DNA from 2 places in the Ruegeria sp. AL3 genome. Region 2 is predicted to be linked to the other one. Evidence: riboswitches for the same ligand, from Rfam matches in the RefSeq annotation. Region 2 holds a riboswitch; the other holds the start of a gene.

Region 1 (7,783 bases), on a different contig from region 2:
CGAAATAGGCCACGAGGTTTTCGAAGGACTTGCCCTCGCCAGCCAGCCAGGGGCCGAAAATGGTCAGGCTTTCGCCGGACAGATCATTCGCTTCGGCAAAGGCCTGAAACCCATCCCAGTCAAAACTGCCCTCGCCGACAACATGGATCATCTCACCCTCTGCCTGAACTGATCCGGCCATCAGGGCGAGTGCCGCCGCACCTGCGTAAAGCCCGTGTTTCATCAAATCCTCCTCCCAAGCTTTCATGTACTCAAAGACTCGCTTTCAAAGCGCTTTGGATGACGTGTGTTATCCGCTAACATCGGCACCCTGTCAATATTTTGCTTCCCAGCGCCAAAATAAATTATATTTTTTGCTTTTGACGCAAAACAAGTTGACGGATGCCGTATTTGCTCACAAAACAAAAAAGAGCCACTCACTTTAAGGCGCTTTGAATCGTAAAATGAACCTGAAGCAGCTCTCGGAAGTTCTGGGCCTTTCGCAAACTACGGTCAGCCGGGCGCTGAACGGGTACCCCGAAGTGAGCGAGGACACACGTGCGCGCGTTCAAGCCGCGGCACGCAAACACGGGTACCGGCCGAACAGTCGCGCCAAAGGGCTTGCGACCGGACGATCGATGGTGATCGGCCACGTCATTCCCAGCTCGTCCCGGCATGAAATGGTCAACCCGATCTTCGGAGATTTCGTCGCCGGCGCCGCAAAGAAATACGCTGAACATGGCTATGACATGATGTTCACCAATGCCGACGACACTTCGATTGAAGAAGCGTATCGGAGTCTTTTTAAGCGCGGTGCGGTGGACGGAGTCGTGCTGCAAGGCCCTAAAGTAAACGAACCACGGATCGAAGTCCTGACCCGCATGGGCGTCCCATTCATCGTGCACGGACGCTCGACCGGCGTCGACGCTCAGTATGACTGGATCGACGTGAACAACAAAAGTTCGTTCATGCGCGCCACGCGCTTTCTGATTGACCTTGGCCATCGCCGTATCGCTCTGATCAACGGTCTGGAAGATATGGATTTTGCCCAACGCCGCCGCGACGGATATCTTGAGGCGCTTGGTCAGGCCGGGCTTGCGCCCGATGCAAATCTGATGCGCAGCGCTGAAATGACAGAGGTTTACGGCCATCACGAAACGCAGAACATGTTGCGCCTCGATTCCCCTCCGACCGCTATTTTGTGTTCATCGATGATCTCTGCCATCGGCGTACGGCGTGCGCTGTCCGAAAACGGGCTTGAGATGGGTACGGATGTGTCAGTGATCGCCCATGACGACGACCTGTCCTATTTGAAGAACGGGCAGGATGTTCCGATTTTCACGGCAACACGCTCATCCGTCCGTCAGGCGGGTGAAATGGCGGCTGACATGTTGATCCAGCGCATCAAATCCCCGAATGATCCCGTCAAAACCAGGCTGCTGGAGGCCGAGCTGGTCGTTGGTAGGTCAACCGGCCCTGCACCCAACAGGGTGCAACCATGAAATACGCACGCGCTGACTTTCCCAAAGATTTTCTCTTTGGTGTTGCCACTTCTGCGTACCAGATTGAAGGCCACGCACAGGGCGGGGCGGGGCGAACTCATTGGGATACCTTTGCGGCGTCGCCAGGCAACGTGGTGCGCGGGGAAAACGGAGACGTCGCATGCGATCACCTGAACCGGTTCGAGCAGGATTTCGATCTGGTGCGCGAGGCCGGGTTTGACTGTTATCGTTTTTCAACCAGCTGGGCACGCGTACTGCCCGACGGGCGTGGTCAGGTCAATCAGGCAGGGTTGGATTATTATGACCGATTGGCGGACGCCCTGCTGGAGCGCGGTATCCGCCCCTGTGTGACGCTTTATCATTGGGAATTGCCGTCAGCGCTTGCGGATCAGGGGGGATGGTGCAATCGCGACATCGCGGATTGGTTCGCGGATTATACACAGGTCATCATGGGTCGGATCGGAGACCGGATGTTCAGTGCCGCGCCGATCAACGAACCCTGGTGCGTCAGTTGGCTGAGCCATTTTGAAGGCCACCATGCGCCCGGTCTGCGCGATATCCGCGCCGCGGCCCGGGCGATGCATCACGTTTTGTTGGCCCACGGGCGGGCCATTCAGACCATGCGCAGTCTTGGGATGAGCAATCTGGGTGCCGTGTTCAACCTCGAATGGTCCGAGCCCGCGGATGACAGCGCAGATGCGCGGCTTGCGGCAGATCGCTACGATGCGATCTACAACCGGTTCTTCCTTGGCGGTGTTTTCAACAAGGAATATCCCCAAATAGCCCTGGAGGGGTTGGAGCCGCACTTGCCCAAGAGCTGGCAGAACGACTTTGAAACCATCGGCACACAAGTCGATTGGTGCGGGTTGAACTACTATACCCGAAAGTTGATAGCCCCGGCGGACACCGCTTGGCCCAGCCTGCAAGAGGTTCCCGGACCGTTACCCAAAACGCAGATGGGATGGGAAATCGATCCCTCTGCCCTAACCCGCTTTCTTGTCAGAGCAAGGAAAGACTATACGGGCGCCCTGCCAATCTATATCACCGAAAACGGTATGGCGAGTGAGGAGCGCGTGCAGGACGATGATCGTATCGATTATCTCGACAAGCACCTTGCGGCCGTACTGGACGCTTTGGCACAAGGTGTTCCGGTGAATGGCTATTTTGTCTGGTCGCTGCTGGACAATTATGAATGGGCCTTCGGGTACGAGAAGAGGTTTGGACTGGTGGACGTGGATTTCGAAACACTTGCGAGAACGCCCAAAGCGTCTTTCATGGCGCTGAAATCCGCCCTGTCCGGGGGTCAGAGTGTCTCTCAGCCGTTAGCGCAACCATTCGGTGCCGTGCATGAGCATTGGAACCTGGTTGCGGATATCGGCGGTACGAACACACGTCTGGGCGTTGTTACGAACGGAGAATTGGCAGATCTTCGGAAACACCCGACGGGGACATTGGAAGATCTGCTCGAGGCGTTCCATGACCTCAGGGACGAGATCGGAACCAACCCACAGGCCGTCGTAGCAGCCGGAGCCGGGCCGGTCAGGGACGGAACGATTCAGTTGACCAACGCGAACCTGGATCTTTCGGAAACCGAGCTGACGAAAGCAACAGGAGCAGAGCGCACTTTTGTCATAAATGATTTCACCGCTGCGGCGTGGTCAGTGGCCGAGGTGACTCGGTCGGATGTTGCGGTCTTGCAGGGTCAGGAGGCGCCGCCCGCAGGCACACGGCTGGTTGTAGGGCCCGGAACCGGGCTTGGTGTTGGTGCTTTGCTTTTTTCCGAAGGCAGGTATCACACGGTCTCCGGCGAAGGCGGGCACGTGGGCCTGTACCCGCGCCATCGCGACGAAGTTGATATCTTTGAGGCGGCACGTCGCATCGCACCGGGCTGTTTCTTTGGCGACAGCCTGGCGCTGGAAGCAGAAATGTTCCTGAGCGGAACCGGCCTGCCGATCCTGTATCAGGCGGTTGAATTGGCAGCCGGTCAGGCGCGGTCTCAGGCGCGCTCTGCAAAGGAAATTCTGAACGATGCCCGCAACGGTACCGATCTGGTCGCCGAAAAAGCCGCGCAGATTTTTACCACCCATCTGGGTGCTTTGATGGGTGATCTGGCGGTCACCTTGATGCCAGAGGGAGGCGTTTTCCTCGTCGGCGGCGTTGCCGAGAAAAACCGCTGGCTATTCAGCGACAACTTCAAGGATGCGTTCAACGGCGGCGGCCGCTTCAGCGACTTGCGCCGCTCCCTGAACCTTTACGTGTCTGAACAGGCAGAGTTCGGGATCATCGGCGCAAACAACTTCTGCAAGAACGCGCTGAGACAGCAACCAGACTGACCGAATTCTCTGTACCAAGAAGGAACAAGACATGATCCTGTGCTGTGGTGAAGCGCTGATAGATATGATTTCAGAACCGACCGCGTCGGGCGCAATTGGTTTTGTGCCACATACTGGTGGTGCAGTTCTGAACACAGCCGTCGCGATGGGACGTCTGGGTGTTCCGGTTGGGATGCTGACAGGTTTGTCATCGGACATGTTCGGCCAGCAACTGATCGATGCGCTGAAAGCGAGCCATGTGGACACGACACATGTCATCATCTCGGACCGCCCTACCACGCTTGCCTTTGTGCAGCTCTCGGATGGACACGCGTCTTACAGCTTTGTTGATGAAAACACCGCAGGCCGGATGTTGCTGCCCGAGGACATGCCCGATCAGCTTCCCGCTGTCTCTGCCCTGTATCTCGGCGGAATCAGCCTTGCGTGTGAACCTTGCGCAGATGCATATGCCGCCCTTCTGCACCGCCACGGTTCCGACCGTGCGGTGATGCTGGACCCGAATATTCGCCCGGATTTCATCAAGGATCAAACCCGGTTTCGGACGCGTTTGAACCGCATGATCTCGCGTGCGGATATCGTAAAGGTTTCAGACGAGGACCTGGATTGGATTATTCCGGGCGCTGAATCCGAAGCCGCGAAAGCGTCTGTGCTGTTGCAGGCGGGTCCTTCCGTTGTCATCGTCACGCGCGGCAGTGACGGGGCGCACGGTTACCTGGCGGATGGTTCCGAAGTTTCGGTTCCCGTGAAACCCGTTGAAGTGGTCGATACGATCGGCGCAGGTGACACGTTCAACGCCGGCGTTCTGACCGAGCTCAGCCGCGCAGGGCATCTGACCAAGTCAGGTCTTCGCGGATTGACGGTTGAAAGCCTGCAAGCAGCCATGGAACTGGGCGCTGACGTGGCGGCCGTGACCGTTTCCCGAGCCGGGGCAGAACCCCCCTGGGCGCACGAACTTTGATCTGTGGGACGGCATGATGAAACGATCCGAAATCAACCGTATCAAGACCCGGGCACAGGCGTTCATTCAGTCCTTCGGTGCCGTGTTGCCACCCTTTGCGGATTGGTCGCCCGAGAAAATGCGCAGCCCTCTGGCCGAAACGATCCGCAGCCGCGGGCTGGGATGGGACATTACCGATTACGCCCAGGGCCGTTTTGATGAACTTGGACTGTTTCTATTCACTTTGCGCAATGGTGAGGCGAAGGATCTGAAATCCGGGCGCGGGATGCTCTATGCGGAAAAACTGTTGATCTCGAAAGAAAATCAGCTTTCTCCGATGCACCGGCATATCATCAAGGCAGAAGACATCATCAACCGGGGCGGCGGCGATCTCGTTCTGGAAATCCATGCGTCGGATCCAAACGGTGGCGTCGACCGCGACAACCCGGTGACGGTCCCAAGCGATGCCTGCCCTGTAACCTTGCAACCCGAAGAGCACTTGCGGCTGAAGCCGGGGCAAAGCGTAACTCTGATGCCCGGCATCTGGCACGCTTTCTGGGCCGAGCGCGGCGATTGCCTTATTGGCGAGGTATCGACCGTGAATGACGACCGTACGGACAATGTGTTTGAAAAGCCAATCCCACGGTTTTCAAAGGTTGAGGAAGATACCGAACCGGATTTTCTTCTTGTATCAGACTATTGACACCGTTCGGTCCGGGCTGGCGCACCAGGATCGCTGGCTCAACCGTTGCAATTCCGTCCACCACCCTTTCGCCTGCCGCTTGACAAGTCAGGCGTAGCCGGACTAGCTGAGCGGGATGGTTCCGTAAGGGATGAAAATGGGAACACGGTGCGGCGCTGGAATGTGCCAAGTCCGTGACTGCCCCCGCAACTGTAAGCGGTGAGCGACGCCACTTCACCACTGACCCAAAAGGGTTGGGAAGGTCGGCCGAGCAACGACCCGCAAGTCAGGAGACCTGCCATCACACTATGAACCAACCCGAGGCGGGGCGTCTCGGAAGGAGGCTTGATGGCGCGTTTGCGTAATATCCGGGTATGTGCCCTCTGTCTGCATCTGGCAAACGACGGAGAAGGCAATGACCTGCTATTCTGATCACTACGTTCTGATCTGTTCAACATGTCAGGGGACGATGTCTGCCGAAGCCGCACAAGACGCGCTGGATGCCCGGTTGCCTGACGGTTTTGAAACCCGAATGGTGGCCTGCATGGCAGGTTGTGAACGGGCCATGACCGTCGGATTTCAGGCCCCGGGCAAAGCGCAGTACCTGTTTGGCGATATCACGACATCCCGCGATCTGTCTGCCTTGGTCGAATTTGCGATCCAGTTCGGCGACAGCGACAACGGCTGGACCAGTGCCTCGGACCGCCCCCCTGCCCTTTTCGCAAAGACCTTATCGCGAATTCCCGCGTTGCCTTTCGGGGGGTCATCATGAGTTTTCTGATTGCAGAGAATTTGGAATACTACGCGCTCAATGGCGACATCCTGTTGCAGGATGTGTCCTTTCGTCTGGAAGAAGGATCAATTCTGGCAATCGCCGGGCCGAACGGCGCCGGCAAAACCACTCTGCTGAAACTGCTGTGCGGGATTGAACGGATTGCGTTGGGCGATGTTTGGATAGAAGGACAAAGCCTTCGGACCCTGTCCGCCCGCCGACGTGCCCGCTCCATTGCTGTGGTCGGGCAGCAGGAAATGCCCGACGGGCGGATGCGCCTGCAAGACTACGTTGCGCTGGGGCAAATCCCGATTCAGGGCGAACGTTCGGTGGCTCAGCACAGGGCTGATCTTGAACGGGTGCTGACGACGACCGAGCTGTTGCATTTTGCCAACAAAACTATGGGTCAACTGTCCGGCGGAGAACGTCAGCGCGCACATATCGCGCGCGCGCTGGCCCAGAACCCGTCCTTGCTGTTTCTGGACGAGCCAACCAACCATCTGGACCCCGATGCCAAGGGGCACATGCTGTCTCTGGTCGCTGATCTGGGGGTAACGGTCGTCATGATCGTCCATGATCTGGTCATGATCCCGGAATTCGCCACCCATGTGGCGTTGATGAAAGCCACGCGCCTGACGGGGTTCGGGCCTGTTGGCGAAGTTCTGACCCCAGACCGGGTAAGTGAGACATTCGGCGTGGATTATCTGTGCTTTCAGCACGAAGGCCGCATGATCCCCGCACTGGACATCCGAAAACGGAAATTGTCATAATAACAGGAGCTTACATATGATGCAGAAACTCTGGCCGGTGGTTGTCTTCGCTGGCTTGGCAGGTGGCGTGGCAGCGGAAGCCGTCACCGTGGACAATTGCGGCGAACCGCTGGTTTTTGACTCGGCGCCGGAACGTCTGGTCGTGCATGATATGAACATGGCGGATATGGCCTTTGCACTCGGCCTTCAGGACAAGATCGTGGGACTTACCGGGATTTCGGGCTGGTACAAAACCAGCCCTGACTTTGATGCTCAGCGCGGCGACATCCCAGAGCTTGCCCCCAAATACCCGACGATTGAAAACCTTGTGGCCGTCGAACCTGATCTGTTTTTTGCCGGTTGGTACTATGGCATGAAACCCGGCGGAGATGTCACGCCCGACACGCTGGAACCCTTTGGTATCAAGACCATGATCCTGACCGAAAGCTGCGTGCATCTGGACGAGGATCGCCCCGAAGCCAGCATGAACCTGTTGTTTGATGACGTTCTGCGCCTGGGCAAGGTCATGCAGGTCGAAGACAAGGCCGAGGCGCTGGTTGCCGGCTGGAAGGACAAGTTGTCCGCCATTCAAGCAAAAACAGCCGATCTGGAAAAGCCGCGGGTATTCCTGTTGGACGGACCGGCCGATGCTCCGTTTACCGCCGGCAAGTTCGCCATTCCCGATGCGATGATCGCAGCCGCTGGCGGTGAGAACGCAACTCATGATCTGGATACCAGCTGGGGCCGCACGTCGTGGGAAGCTGTGGCAGCGGCTAACCCGGAATTTCTGGTGCTGCTCGACTATCAGTCCGGCAACGGCGCAGAGGAC
Region 2 (7,783 bases):
CCCGTTCCTGACGGTTCTGGCGATCAACGCGCTGGACCCGGCAGAGGTTGAAAAGGTTCTGTCCTGGTGCCCCAAAAGCCAGACCGGAGCGCTGGTTGGCTCGTCGGGCGTTGGCAAGACGACGCTTGCCAATACCATGACCGATCAGGATCTCGCCACCTCGGACATTCGCGAGGATGACGCGCGGGGCCGGCACACGACGACCGCTCGGGCACTGCACCGGATGCGCAACGGCGGCTGGTTGATCGATACACCCGGTATGCGCGCGTTGCGCCTGCTGGACGCTCAGGACGGGATCGACGACGTTTTCTCGGACCTTGCCGCGTTGAGCCGGGACTGCCGTTTTTCGGATTGCCAGCACAACTCCGAGCCCGGATGTGCCGTGCAAAAGGCGATCAGCCACGGCACGCTTGACCCGGCTCGATTGGACCGGTGGCGCAAGCTTCGGCGCGAAGATCAGCGCAACTCAGAAACTGTCGCGCAGTCCCGGGCGCGGGACAAAGCGTTCGGCAAGATGGTCCGTGGCGTCATGAAGGAAAAGAAGCTTCGTAACCGGTGATGGCAGGACGGTGCCCGGCCCGTCCTGCGCCGCGTCTGGTCAGGCGATCAGTCGCGGCCAAACCGCTGCGTTGCGCCGGGCAAATGCTCCGATGTGTCCAACCTCAGGCAACCCGAAATCGGCGGGGCTCAGCAGGTGACGGTTGGCATCGGGGCCGTATAGTTCCGCAAGCCGCCAAACCGCTTCCGGCGGCACCATCTGGTCGTCCTCGAAGGTGAGCAAATCCACGGGCGTTCCAGAATCCTTCCACTGCGCCGCAGGTAACTCATGCCCGATTTCAGGCACATAATTCAAAGGCGCGGTACACCATTTGCGCCACTGCCAATAGACCGATGCCGGCAGGTCCGAGCCAAACCCGATCGCCTTTCCGGGAAGGTAGCCAAGGGCTCGGGCCAAAAGCGGAGCATGGCCGTACCAGAACAACCCCGCCAAACCCCGATAGGGCCACGGATGGTCGCTTAGGGTCACAAGCCCCGAACACACACAGATCATCCGGTCAATCAGATCGATATCCGGTTGCACAGGCCCCAACATCGCGCCGACGGAATGGCCGATGGTCCAGTGTTTCGCATTCGGGTATCGCCGACGCATTTCCGCCCGTGCCGCGGGCATGTCGATCAAGGCCCAATCCGCCATGGTCGCACGCGAGTCTTTCAGGCGGCCGGTCAAGGAATGCCCATAATCGCGATAGTCATAGGTCAGGCAGGCCATACCCTTCTCAGCGGCAAGCCATCGTGCGAAATGACGGTAATAATCACGCGGCACACCCGTTGCACTGTTCAGCACGACGACGATTTCGGGCGAAGTCAGCGGGCTATACAATCGGGCGGACAGTGTTTTCTGCCCGGAAGGAAAGCGAAACTCCTCGGTCAATACCGTTTGCTCTGTATCCAACATGATCTCTTGCTTTTCGCTTGGTAAATCCGGTTTCCGAACCTCGACACCCTCGACATTATGCATGAACCTACATCGTATCCAGCATGACCAAGCGTCCGGCCAAAAGATCGGCTTGACTCGATGCGTACTCAAACGCTAGCGGTTGTGTGATGGTTTCCGGCCTCCACAAGGGGTCGGGATGAAAAGGGAACACGGTGCGGTAATGTCTGGTCATGCAGGCAACAACCAAATCCGCGACTGCCCCCGCAACTGTAAACGGTAAGCGATGCCAAAACACCACTGGCCCCAAAGGCTGGGAAGGTCGGCAAAGCGATGACCCGCAAGTCAGGAGACCTGCCATCGGAAACGAAACCGAAACTCGGACGGGGTGTCCGGGCAGGTCCTGACGGCATCACGCTGTCCCACCTGTCCCAAATATCCTGTCCACCACGCGCGGAGGGCGCAGGATGATCTGGAAGACAAAGACACATGAATTCAGTGCAACAGTATGTCAGCGGACGGGCAAAACCTGTCCCGCTTTGGCGCGGCTGGCGCGCTCGATATCCGAAGCCATGGCCCAGGCGACCTCGGCCACAAGTGACGATTTCGAGATTGAGGGCAGCAGCGAGCTGTCACATTGCAGCGAAGGATGTCATGCAATTTTCCGCGCGCAATCAGACCGCATTCGTGTCTTTTGCGGGACGCAGCCCGAAACCGCGATTGAGCCGCTGAACGGCTATGCCGACCTGATCTTCGGAAACACGTTCAGTGCGATGCCATCCGGCGTCGTGAAAACCCCACCCTGCGCGATGATCGAAGTTTCCACGATCCGGCCTCGAAAACCTGCTTGCGCGCCCGCGCAGATTTCAATCTGAGTCCAGACTGACCTGTGCCTGGGCACGCCGAGAGGCCCAGGCCAGTTGCGCATCCGTTTCGACGGCGCAAGGGCGCACCGCCCGCAATCGTTGCAGCGCCGTGTCCGCGCCTTCGCCGCATTCGACCATCAGCCGCAGGACAATCATACCTGACCTGCCACAGCCCCCGCGGCAGTGTACCAATACGCGACCTCCGCCGGACAGCGCGTGCCGGGCCGCGGCGCTGACGGACGGCCACGCGTCATCAATCGCTTTTGTCGGCGCTCCGAAATCTTCGATCGGCAGGTGAACCCATCGGCTGGCGCGGCTTTGAATATCGCTTCCAAATTCCTGCGCCCCGTCCTGAAGCATTTCGACATCCGTCGTCATCGAAACAACAAGCCCCGGCTGCCAGGCTGCGATCATATCCAGATCGCTGGAGTAATCTCCGCCGCGTCCGGGCATCGAGGTCAGCGCCAGCGTTCCGCCACCGACTTGCAGGGCGTAGATCACCAACTGCGACATGAATCCTGTCCTCCCCAAAGAACTCTATACAAAAATGAGCCATTAAATCCGCTGATGCAGTTTAGTGCGAAAGCGACTCGTTTCTAAATCAAAAATCATCGTGCCACGCTGTGGACGCGGGCAACGGTGGCCACTACGCTGTGCCCAAGCACCGAATCCCAACGAGAAGACATGACAGACAGCTCCAGCCCCGCCTATCAGGTTCTCGCCCGCAAATATCGCCCGGAAACCTTTGCCGATCTGGTGGGTCAGGATGCCATGGTGCGCACCCTGAAAAACGCGTTCGCGGCCGACCGGATCGCGCAGGCCTTCATCATGACCGGTATTCGCGGCACCGGCAAAACCACGACCGCAAGGATCATCGCCAAGGGGATGAACTGCATCGGACCCGACGGAACCGGTGGCCCCACGACCGAACCCTGCGGTCAGTGTGAACATTGTGTCGCCATCATGGAAGGCCGCCATGTAGACGTGATGGAGATGGACGCCGCCAGCCGTACGGGCGTCAACGACATCCGCGAGATCATTGACAGTGTCCGCTATCGCGCCGCCAGCGCGCGTTACAAGATTTATATCATCGACGAGGTTCATATGCTCTCGACCAGTGCGTTCAACGCGCTGCTCAAGACGTTGGAAGAACCGCCCGCGCATGTGAAGTTCATCTTCGCAACCACTGAAATCCGCAAAGTCCCTGTCACTGTGCTGTCCCGCTGCCAGCGTTTCGACCTGCGCCGGATCGAACCCGAAGACATGATTGGCCTGCTGCGCAAGATCGCCGAAGCGGAAAACGCCCAGATCGCCGAAGACGCGCTGGCGCTGATCACCCGAGCAGCGGAAGGATCGGCCCGGGATGCGACCTCGTTGCTGGATCAGGCGATTTCGCATGGGGCTGGCGAGACGACCGCCGATCAGGTCCGTGCAATGCTTGGACTGGCAGACCGTGGCCGGGTTCTGGACCTTATGGATATGATCCTGCGCGGCGATGCCGCCGGAGCACTTACCGAGTTGAGCGGCCAATACGCCGAAGGCGCAGACCCGCTGGCGGTGCTGCGCGATCTGGCCGAGATCACGCATTGGGTGTCCGTCGTGAAGATCACGCCTGACGCGGCGCAGGATCCGACGGTTTCTCCGGATGAACGGACCCGGGGCCAACACATGGCCGAGGCTCTGCCGATGCGGGTTCTGACCCGGATGTGGCAAATGCTGCTGAAGGCGCTCGAGGAAGTCTCGGCTGCGCCCAACGCCATGATGGCCGCTGAAATGGCCGTTATTCGCCTGACCCATGTGGCGGATTTGCCCAGCCCCGAAGAGCTGATCAAACGGTTGCAAGATGCCCCGCCACCGCCGCCGGGCGGGCCCAATGGCGGCGTTTCGATATCCCGACCGGGCGCCGGTCCGGCGCCGGCTGGCGCGACCCATCCACCTGCCTACGCGCCGTCCCCTCGCGGTTCCGGTGGCGCACCGGTTGCAGCCCTGGCGCAGGATGCCCAGACGGCCCTTGCCCATTACCCGACCTTCGACCACGTGGTGGAACTGATCCGGACCAATCGCGACGTAAAGTTGCTGGTCGAGGTGGAAAACGGCGTGCGCCTCGTCTCCTATCAACCCGGACGAATCGAATTCACACCCGCCACCCAGGCACCGGCGGATCTGGCGCCACGACTGGGCACTGCCTTGCAACGCTGGACAGGAAATCGGTGGGCTGTCTCGATCGTCTCGGACGGAGAAGCCCCCACGATTGCAGAAGTCAGGGATGAGGCCGAGCTCGCACTGAAATCCGAGGCCGAACAACATCCTTTGGTGCAGGCGGTACTGGCGCAATTCCCAAAGGCGAAAATCACTAGGATCGAAACGCCGGAGCAACGCGCCGCCAAGGTCGAGACCGAAGCGCTTCCCGAGGTGGAAGACGAGTGGGACCCGTTCGAGGAAGACTGACCCCGCGGCCCGTCACCCCCCGTTTCAAACGAAGCTGACCGAGGTTTCGATCGAACACATCCGCCAGCATGTCTCAGATCGTTTGTTGCGACATCGGCCAGCGGATGGCGGCCCGTGACAATTCTGATCCGAATGCCGCGTAGCCATTCGAACCCCGCCCAGATTTTCTGTGTTCCGTGCAATCAGTCTCGGCAGCAGACCATATGCGCGCCAAGGACGATCTGCGCTTGTCGGGCCTGCTGGCAAATATGGTGTCGCAGATGGTTAGCACGTTCCTGCTGACGCCTGCGCTGATCAACATGCCGACCGGAACGGATGAGCCTCCGACCGGCGGGAGAACCCTTGTGCCATGTCGCTGCTGCCCGTATCTAGAGCGCAAACGGAGACACAGGAGAATACTATGCTGAAAGGACTCGGCGGGCTTGGCGGTCTGGGCGACATGGCCAAGATGATGAAATCCGCGCAGGACCTGCAAACCAAGATGACCGAAATGCAGGAAGAGCTGAACAACATGATGGTTGTCGGCGAATCCGGTGCAGGCCTGGTCAAGGCAACGGCGACGGCCAAGGGTGAACTCAAAGGTCTGGATATCGACCCTTCCATCTTCAACGGCGATGACAAGGAAGTGGTCGAAGACCTGATCCTGGCCGCCATCAAGGATGCGCAGACCAAGGCAACCGAACGTTCGCAGGCTGAAATGGCCAAGCTGACCGAAAGCATGGGCCTGCCCAAAGACATCAAGCTGCCGTTCTGAGCTTCATCTTTTCCCAAATACTCCCGCCGGAGGCTCCCTCCGGCGCAATGCAGGATTGGCCATGAGTTCGAACAGCGACATCGACAACCTGATCGACCTGATGGCCAAACTGCCGGGCCTGGGCCCGCGCTCGGCCCGCCGCGCGGTTCTGCACCTGATCCGCAAACGCGCCCTGCTGCTGACGCCCCTCTCGGACGCGATGCAACAAGTGGCCGCCACCGCCCGCGAATGCCTGAACTGCGGCAATGTCGGCACCACCGATATCTGCGACATCTGCAATAGCGAGGCCCGAGCGACCGGCGAGCTGTGCGTGGTCGAAGACGTCGCCGACCTCTGGGCGATGGAGCGTGCCGGAGTGTTCAAAGGGCGCTATCACGTTCTGGGCGGCACGCTGTCGGCGCTGGACGGTGTCGGCCCCGACGAGCTGCGCATTCCCCGCCTCAAGGACCGGGTTGTGGCCGAAGGAATTTCCGAAGTCATCCTGGCGCTGAACGCCACCGTCGATGGCCAGACCACCGCCCACTACATCGCCGATCAGCTTGAGGGGCAGGTCCGCCTGACTTCGCTGGCGCAGGGTGTGCCGATTGGCGGCGAACTCGATTATCTGGACGACGGGACGATCACGGCCGCGCTGCGGGCGCGGAAGGAACTGTAGCTCTAACTTACCGGTTCTTTTTTCGCGAGGCCTTTGCGCTAGGCGGTGCCAGCGCAACGCACGATGCACGCTCAAGTATCGCGGTAACTAGCTTGACAGCTGTACAGTTATTGGATGAGTTTCTTTCTGTTAATTCCACGGATTATCAAACACGATGAAACACTTAGCGTTTTTTTGCAATTATTGGTGCTTTCGCCTCGCCCTTGGCCGCTGAAACTCTCTACTTATTCGAAGACACGCACGATTTACCGCCGCCATACAAACAATAGTGGAGCGCAATTCCAGAAGACAATAGGTATGATGAACAAACACACAGACACGTCTATGTTCGCGGTGAAGGTAAGTATGGCGATTTTTTCGGCGTTCTATACGTTGATTGCATTAACCCTGAATACTCCGAATGGTTAGCTGTCGGAGGATCGCTGAATTCAGAAGACGTTCCAAACCAGGCAATTGTTAACCTGAGACTTGAGATCTGTTCCAACGGCGAGGAGACCTGACACGGCGCGCGGGAAATTAATGGATTGTCTAACTTCTACAACAATTTACAATGACATGAATAGATTGTCTGATTTGTGGATATGCTATGACCCGCCTTCTCGCCCTCGCCTTCGCCGCTTTGACAGCCACCTCCGCCCTAGCCCAAGACCTCATCGACAAGGGCTTTGTCGACGGCTGGAACATCATGATGGACCCCGCGCTTGGCAACGGGTGCCTGATCCAGACGGTGTATCAGGATCTCTCGGTGGTGCGGCTGGGCTATGATGCCTTGGGCAATCGTGGGTATTTCGCCGTGTACAACAAGGCATGGGGCGACATTAAACAGGGTGAGAGTTATCCGATCCGCTTTGATCTGGACGGCAAAAGCTATGATGCGACGGCCATCGGGTTCAACGAACGCGACGTGCCGGGCGCAACCGTGTTTTTCACTGACCGGAGCTTTGTGAACGCCATCGCTCAGAACAAAACGATGACCGTCTATAACCCGGCAGGTGAGGTGGTGATGGCCATCGATCTGAAAGGCACCGCCAAGGCGCTGGACTATGCGCGGGATTGCCAGAACAAAAAGCTTTAACGAATCGGATCGAACAGCGCGTCCTTGGCCGTGCAGTCGCGGATCACGTCGCGGCCACAGGGTACGGGATCAAGATCGCGGGACAGGCACAGGCGGACTTCTTCGATATAGCCCTGTTTGCAGGTGATCGTGATCATGTCGCGCTCCAACTCAGGGTTGGCCTTCAGGAATGCCTCCTCGACCACCGAAGCCGGCAGTTTGACGGATGAATCCAGCTTGCGGAACACCTCAGGGCGCTTGACGGCTTCGTAAGCCCGCCGGGACAAGGCAAAGTAGTCGGATGCCGACAATCCCGAGCATGTGCCGTGTTTCTTCCATTGATGCCAAGCAAGGCCAGAACTGCCTTGTATGTCCTCCATTTCCCGCGTCGTGCGTCGCGAAGGTGGGCCTTCCGGGGTACGGCAGTAGGACGGCCAGCCCTGATGGAACTGTGGCCATAGCCCGTGCAGTATCCAGCCGTGATCATGCCGATCGTCACATTGATCCGAGCCGCGCGCGTCACCTTCGCGGGCGCACCAGTTGGGCGACCAACTGAGCGACAGCACGTAGT

What was found. Region 2 has a riboswitch for cobalamin ahead of ACR3E6_RS07520 (hypothetical protein). Riboswitches for the same ligand answer to the same signal wherever they lie in the genome.
Region 1: another riboswitch for cobalamin. It lies ahead of ACR3E6_RS16555 (DUF1636 family protein); the one in region 2 lies ahead of ACR3E6_RS07520 (hypothetical protein).

What each region holds. Positions count from the first base shown of each region.
Region 1 covers NZ_JBQFJG010000002.1:33,985-41,767, forward strand. The annotation lists gene ACR3E6_RS16525 (ABC transporter substrate-binding protein) at 1-223, opposite strand, end outside; gene ACR3E6_RS16530 (LacI family DNA-binding transcriptional regulator) at 444-1,481, shown strand; partial or broken gene ACR3E6_RS16535 (GH1 family beta-glucosidase) at 1,478-2,782, shown strand; gene ACR3E6_RS16540 (glucokinase) at 2,756-3,814, shown strand; gene ACR3E6_RS16545 (carbohydrate kinase family protein) at 3,846-4,772, shown strand; gene ACR3E6_RS16550 (D-lyxose/D-mannose family sugar isomerase) at 4,789-5,454, shown strand; cobalamin riboswitch at 5,554-5,750, shown strand; gene ACR3E6_RS16555 (DUF1636 family protein) at 5,849-6,205, shown strand; gene ACR3E6_RS16560 (ABC transporter ATP-binding protein) at 6,202-6,975, shown strand; gene ACR3E6_RS16565 (ABC transporter substrate-binding protein) at 6,992-7,783, shown strand, end outside.
Region 2 covers NZ_JBQFJG010000001.1:1,488,791-1,496,573, reverse strand. The annotation lists gene rsgA (ribosome small subunit-dependent GTPase A) at 1-559, shown strand, start outside; gene ACR3E6_RS07525 (alpha/beta hydrolase family protein) at 599-1,519, opposite strand; cobalamin riboswitch at 1,590-1,811, shown strand; gene ACR3E6_RS07520 (hypothetical protein) at 1,903-2,310, shown strand; gene ACR3E6_RS07515 (protein-tyrosine phosphatase family protein) at 2,302-2,814, opposite strand; gene ACR3E6_RS07510 (DNA polymerase III subunit gamma/tau) at 2,986-4,749, shown strand; gene ACR3E6_RS07505 (YbaB/EbfC family nucleoid-associated protein) at 5,150-5,503, shown strand; gene recR (recombination mediator RecR) at 5,565-6,158, shown strand; gene ACR3E6_RS07495 (hypothetical protein) at 6,745-7,233, shown strand; gene ACR3E6_RS07490 (ribonuclease T2 family protein) at 7,230-7,783, opposite strand, start outside.